DNA from 2 places in the Pseudomonas sp. NPDC090233 genome. Region 2 is predicted to be linked to the other one. Evidence: riboswitches for the same ligand, from Rfam matches in the RefSeq annotation. Region 2 holds a riboswitch; the other holds the start of a gene.

Region 1 (3,398 bases), 320 kb from region 2:
ATCACCAGTTCGGCGGGCGTCTGGCCGAGGTCGGCGATGCTGTCGTCCGGCACGAAGCCGCCGGGCTGGGTCCGCAGCAGGTGCATGAGTCAGGCGCCCAGGGCTTGGCGCAGGCGCGCTTCCAGTTGCACGGCATCGAGGGCCTGGCCGATCAGCACCAGGCGGGTGATGCGCGGTTCGTCGGCACGCCAGGCGCGGTCGAAGTGCTTGTCGAAGCGGGTGCCCACACCCTGCACCAACAGGCGCATCGGCTTGCCGGGGATGGCCGCGAAGCCCTTGGCGCGCAGGATGCCGAACTCCACCACCAACTGGGTCAGCGCATCGAGCAACAGGGCTTCGTCAGCTTCAGGCAGGTCGATGGAGATGGAGTCGAAGGCGTCATGGTCGTGATCGTCATGATCGTCGCCGTCGTGATGCGAGTCATGGTGCGTACGGCGGCCATCGATGTGCGCCTCCGACTCGGCGCCCACGCCCAGCAGCACTTCCAGCGGCAAGCGCCCGCTGCTGGCTTCGATCACCTTGACCGCTGGCGGCAGTTCTTCGGCAACCTCAGCGCGTACTTTGGCCAGGCCCTCGGCGTCGATCAGGTCGGCTTTGTTCAGCACCACCAGGTCGGCGCTGGCCAGCTGATCGGCGAACAGCTCATGCAGGGGCGATTCATGGTCCAGGTTAGGGTCGAGCTTGCGCTGGGCATCGACCTGGTCCGGGTAGGCGGCGAAGGTGCCGGCGGCTACGGCTGGGCTGTCGACGACGGTAATGACGGCGTCAACAGTGCAGGCATTGCGGATTTCCGGCCACTGGAAGGCTTGCACCAGCGGCTTGGGCAGGGCCAGGCCGCTGGTTTCGATGAGGATGTGATCGAGGTCGCCGCGGCGCGCCACCAGTTCGCGCATCACCGGGAAGAACTCTTCCTGCACGGTGCAGCACAGGCAGCCGTTGGCCAACTCATAGACGCGGCCGCTGGCCTCTTCCTCGGTGCAGCCGATGCTGCACTGCTTGAGGATTTCGCCGTCGATACCGAGCTCGCCGAATTCGTTGACGATGACTGCGATGCGGCGGCCCTGGGCGTTGTCGAGCATGTGCCGGAGCAAGGTGGTCTTGCCCGAGCCGAGGAAGCCGGTGACGATGGTGACGGGGAGCTTGGCCAGTGTTTTCATGTCGCGTTGCCCTTGGCAGGATGGCGCGGGCATGCGGGACGAAAGCCGCAGGCCAGATGGCCGGGCTCGTTCGCCACCGGATCACCCCGCCCGGTTGAAAGTCGAAAACGTCGCGAGGCAGGTCTCCTGGCTTGCACCGTTCCGGCCCCTCTTTGAACAGGGCTGGCGGGATGACGCCTTCCCGCGCCTGGGCGCAGTGGCTGTGTCGATCCGTCTTGGTGCTTACAGTTGCGGGGGCAGCCGCGGCTTGTACCGCGTTCCCGTCTTAGCTTCGGCGTGGCCGAAGAACCTCGAAGCGGCAAGGCTACGCGGGGGGGTCGGGATGGTCAACTCATGGCTTGAGATTTGTATTGCTCTTGAGATCGAGCGCCGCCCACGCGGCGCATCGCGGATGAATCCGCTCCTACGGTTTACCTACGGCCAATTGACGCAAACCCTCCCCCGTGCTCTCCTTACACCTCGCGTTCAGGTGCCCCCACGGGGGTGAAACGGGAAACCGGTGCGTCGCAGGCCCTCACCAGGGTGCGACAAATCCGGTGCTGCCCCCGCAACGGTAAGCGAGTGAAGCGTCTGGACCACTGTGCCACGCAGTACGGCATGGGAAGGTGACGCTTTACCAGGAGCCCTGCTCCTCCTCGCAAGCCCGGAGACCGGCCTGGCGTTCATGAACACCCCGCGGTGGGCGGGCGCTGTCGCATTCCCCTGGGCCTTGAGGTCCGGGGTTGTCGCGCTCGCCTGTGCCCCGTTGCCCATACAAAAGCAAAGCAGAGGAAAGCGTCATGCCCATCACCAGCACCAAGCACGCCATCGCCACGCCCGTCACCCTCAGCCAGCGCGTGGTCATCGCCGCCGGCGCCAGCCTGCTGGGCCTGTGCCTGGTCTACTTCGCCGGTTTTTCGCACCTCGAAGCCGTGCACAATGCCGCGCACGATACCCGCCACAGCGCCGCCTTCCCCTGCCACTGAGACCGCCCCATGATCAAGCGCATTGCCCGCACCGCCGGGTTCAGCGGCCTGCTTGCAGCCTTGCTGCTTACCCTGCTGCAAAGTTTCTGGGTGGCTCCGTTGATTCTGCAGGCGGAAACCTACGAATCGGCGGCGCCTGCCGTCGAGCAGCACAGCCATGACGGTGAAGCAGCCGTTGCCCATGAACATGCGGGTGGGCATGAACACAGCGAAGAGGCCTGGTCGCCCGAAGATGGCTGGCAGCGCATCCTCTCCACCACCGGTGGCAACCTGGTCGTCGCCGTCGGCTTCGCACTGATACTCGCTGCCCTTTACAGCCTGCGTGAACCCAACCGCGTCAGCACTGGCGCACTGTGGGGCCTGGCCGGCTTCGCCGTGTTCTGCCTGGCGCCCACCCTGGGCCTGCCGCCTGAGCTTCCGGGTACTGCCGCCGCCGACCTCGGCCTGCGTCAGAGCTGGTGGATCGGTACTGCTGCCAGCACCGCCGTCGGCCTGGCGTTGCTGGTATTTGCCCGGCACTGGCTGCTCAAGGCGCTCGGCGTGGTATTGCTGGTGATGCCCCATGTCATCGGTGCACCGCAGCCCGAAGTCCATGCAAGCCTGGCCCCTGAAGCACTGGAAACCCAGTTCAAGATCGCTTCGTGGCTGACCAACGCCGCCTTCTGGCTGGCCCTGGGACTGCTCAGTGCCTGGTTGTATCGCCGCTCAAGCCAAGCGTGATGGCCTGCCAACAGCCGCAGCTGGCGCTGTACGCCGGCTTCGGTTGCCGCCGGGGCTGCCCAGTGGACGTTCTCGACACCCTGCTGCGCCAAGCCCTGGACAGCCATGGCCTGGCGCTGTCAGCCTTGCAAGGCATCGCCAGCATCGCTTTAAAAGCCGACGAGCGTGGCCTGCGACAACTTGCCAAACGTCACAACCTGCCATTGGTGATCTTCGACGCCACCCAGCTACAGGCGTTCGAGCCCTTGCTCAGCCACCGCTCCGCGCAAGCCTTCGCCCACAGTGGCTGCTATGGGGTTGCAGAGAGCACGGCGCTGGCCCTGGCGCACCTCAATCACGGCAGTACCCAGCTACGGGTGCCACGGCAAACGCTCGGCGCCGCTACCCTCGCCCTCGCCTGCGGCGAATAATCGCAACATCCAAGGATTTTTCATGACGGTCTACTTCATTGGCGCCGGCCCCGGTGACCCCGAGCTGATAACGGTCAAAGGACAACGCCTGATCCGTCAATGCCCGGTGATCATCTACGCCGGCTCCCTGGTACCCGCCGCCGTAC
Region 2 (3,398 bases):
CATGCCGATGATCGTGCCGCTGGTGATTATCGCCGTGGCGGTGTACGCGCTGTTTCTCAAGCTGGGCTACACCGGCACGCTGTTCGCCTTCGTGGTCAGCCATGTGATCGTCGCCCTGCCCTTCACCATCATCTCGATCATCAACTCGCTGAAGCTGTTCGACCAATCGATCGAGGATGCCGCCGTGATTTGCGGGGCCTCGCGCCTGCAGGCGATCTTCAAGGTGACCTTCCCGGCGATTCGCCCCGGGATGATCGCCGGCGGTCTGTTCGCCTTCCTGGTGTCATGGGACGAGGTGGTGCTCAGCGTGATGATGGCCAGCCCCGACCTGCAGACGTTGCCCGTGAAAATGTGGACCACCTTGCGCCAGGACCTGAGCCCGGTGATCGCCGTCGCCTCGACGCTGCTGATCGGCCTGTCGCTGCTGGTCATGGTCATCGCCGCCGCCTTGCGCCGGCGCACCGAAGTCAACGCTTGATTGCGCGGAGAAAACAACAATGAGTGCAGTGATCAAAGACAACGCGCACAACAAGACCCTGGTCAGCCTGCGCGGCCTGAACAAGCATTACGGCGACTTCACCGCCGTGGACAATTTGGACCTTGAAATCCAGGACGGCGAGTTCCTCACCTTCCTTGGTTCCAGTGGCTCGGGCAAGTCCACCACCCTGTCGATGCTGGCCGGTTTTGAAACCCCCAGCAGCGGCGAGATCCTGGTCGACGGCCAGTCGCTGGTGAACGTGCCACCGCACAAGCGCGACATCGGCATGGTGTTCCAGCGCTACTCGCTGTTCCCGCACCTGAACGTACGCGACAACATCGCCTTCCCGCTGGCCATCCGCAAGCTCGGCGCTGCCGAGATCAACAAGCGGGTCGACGCCATGCTCAAGCTGGTGCAACTGGAGAAGTTCGCCCACCGCAAGCCTTCGCAGATGTCCGGTGGCCAACAGCAGCGCGTGGCGATTGCCCGGGCGCTGGTGTACGAGCCGCGCATCCTGTTGATGGACGAGCCGCTCGGCGCGCTGGACAAGAAGCTGCGCGAAGACCTACAGGACGAACTGCGCCAGCTGCACCGCCGGCTGGGCATCACCATCGTCTACGTGACCCACGACCAGGAAGAAGCCATGCGCCTGTCCCAGCGCATCGCGATCTTCAGCCACGGCAAGATCGTTGGCCTGGGCACCGGTTACGATCTGTACCAGAACCCACCGAATGCCTTCGTCGCCTCGTTCCTGGGCAACTCGAACTTCCTGCGCATCAAGGCCAGCAGTCATGGTGCCGGCAGCTTCGAAGGCCAACCGGTGGCGATCCGCCTGACCCCTGGCCTGGCGGCCGGGCAGGACGCGCTGATCATGGTGCGTCCGGAAAAAGCCCTGGCCCTGACCACCGAGCAGGCTGCGCGCGAACCGTTGCCCGCAGGCTGGAACGAGGTCGATGCAAAAGTCGGCGAAGTACTGTTCCTCGGCGAAAGCCAGACCTGCCATGTGATGACACCGGGCGGCACAGAACTGACGGTAAAGGCCCTGTCGGCTGCCGGCATGCCAATGCAACCGGGCGATACCGTGAAGGTGCGCTGGGCGGTGGCCGATGCCTGCATCTACACCGAATGGGCCGAAAGCGACCTGAGCAAGTCGGCCGGCGCACACTGACCGCCTTGGCAGGTAAATGATTGACGCGCGCCCCGACCAGTGGTCAGATGCGCGCCAGTTTCAGGTGTCCTGCGCCGCCGTGCGCAGGGTGAAACGGGAAGCCGGTGCGTCGTGGTCCACGACAAGTCCGGCGCTGCCCCCGCAACGGTAAGCGAGTGAGGCCTTCGACACACCACTGTGCGCATGCATGGGAAGGTGAAGGCGTCATGACCCTCGCAAGCCCGGAGACCGGCCTGAAGCTTCACTTGGCAACCCGCGGTGGGCGGGCGCAGGCCGGTATCCGCGTGTGCGCCTGCGTGCGCGGTTGTGCCTTTGCGTGTTTTCCACCGGGATCCATTCATTCCTGCAGTCAGTGGAAAGACATGTCCCGTTTCTTCAAGCTTCAGCCGCTGGCGGCCTGCCTGGCCGTCGCCCTGCCAGCCCTGGCCGATGACCACGACAACGCCGTCCTGGCGCTACCCTCCACAGCCATCACCGACACCCGCGACGAACAGCACGTCGACCTTGCCACGCCGACCCAGGCCGGCTCACGGCTGAACCTCAGCGCCCTGGAAACCCCGGCCAGCACCAGCACCCTCACCGCCGAAGAGATCCAGCAACGCAACAACCTCACCGTGCAGGACGCCGTGACCCGCTCGCCGGGCATCACCTTCGTCGGCAGCCCCGGCGATGGCGGCACCGGCCTCTCGGCCCGTGGCTTTACCGGCCACGGCTCGGTGATGACGCTGTTCGACGGCGCGCGCTTGTATACCGGTGCCGGCACCCAGACCTTCCCGGTCGACCCGTGGATGGTCGAGCGCATCGACGTGATTCGGGGCCCGGCCTCGGTGCTGTATGGCGAAGGCGCCACCGGTGCGGTAATCAACGTGATCCCGAAAAAGCCCTTCAGCGGCGACATCCGCAACCACCTGCGCCTGGGCTACGGCTCCTGGGACCGCCAGCAACTGGGCCTGGACAGCGGCGGCAGCCTCAGCGAACGCCTGAGCTATCGCCTTACCCTCAACCAGCAGTCCGGCAACGGCTGGGTCGACCGCACCGACTCGCGCAGCCTGGCCCTCAGCGCCGCGCTGCGTTTCGACGCCAGCGACGACCTGAGCTTCACCCTGGCCCATGAGCGTGGCGACGCCGAGCCTGCCAACTACTACGGCACGCCGCTGATCGACGGCCACTATCGCAGCAGCCTGCGCAAGAAGAACTACAACATCCAGAATGACCAGCAGCGCTACCACGACGAGTGGACCCGCTTCACCACCGACTGGACCATCAACGACCAGCTCAGCGCCAGCAACCAGCTCTACTACATCAAGAGCCGCCGCCACTGGCGCAACGCCGAGGACTACAGCTGGGACGCCGACCGCGAGCAGCTGCTGCGCCAGAGCTACCTGGAGATCAAACACAACCAGGAGCAGATCGGCGACCGCCAGACCTTCACCTTCGACCATTCGCTGTTCGGCCTGGCGAGCAAGACCGTGGTCGGCACCGAGTACAACAAGGTGCGCTTCAACGTCGACAGCAACTCGCCGTACAACGATGTGGGTGGCGACTACGTCGACCCGTGGCAGCCGGCGCCCGGGTATTTCCACAGCGACTCGCCCACACGCCCACAAACCCTGTCCACCACCCACACCTTCGCCCTGTTCGCCGAAAACCGCCTGCAACTGACCGAGCGCCTGTCGTTGGTGACCGGCGTGCGTCGCGACCAGAACCACATCGACCGCGACAACCTCACCAACGACACCCGCAGTGACCGCA

Evidence for each region. Region 2 has a riboswitch for cobalamin ahead of ACIQUF_RS06720 (TonB-dependent receptor). Riboswitches for the same ligand answer to the same signal wherever they lie in the genome.
Region 1: it holds a riboswitch for cobalamin, as region 2 does, so the genes downstream of both, ACIQUF_RS05245 (CbtB-domain containing protein) here and ACIQUF_RS06720 (TonB-dependent receptor) in region 2, are expected to answer to the same signal.

Annotation. Positions count from the first base shown of each region.
Region 1 covers NZ_JBIVYQ010000002.1:167,982-171,379, forward strand. The annotation lists gene cobN (cobaltochelatase subunit CobN) at 1-86, opposite strand, end outside; gene cobW (cobalamin biosynthesis protein CobW) at 90-1,157, opposite strand; cobalamin riboswitch at 1,256-1,465, opposite strand; cobalamin riboswitch at 1,608-1,831, shown strand; gene ACIQUF_RS05245 (CbtB-domain containing protein) at 1,937-2,122, shown strand; gene ACIQUF_RS05250 (CbtA family protein) at 2,132-2,842, shown strand; gene ACIQUF_RS05255 (cobalamin biosynthesis protein) at 2,842-3,252, shown strand; gene cobM (precorrin-4 C(11)-methyltransferase) at 3,275-3,398, shown strand, end outside.
Region 2 covers NZ_JBIVYQ010000002.1:485,338-488,735, forward strand. The annotation lists gene ACIQUF_RS06710 (ABC transporter permease) at 1-478, shown strand, start outside; gene ACIQUF_RS06715 (ABC transporter ATP-binding protein) at 498-1,646, shown strand; cobalamin riboswitch at 1,692-1,898, shown strand; gene ACIQUF_RS06720 (TonB-dependent receptor) at 2,009-3,398, shown strand, end outside.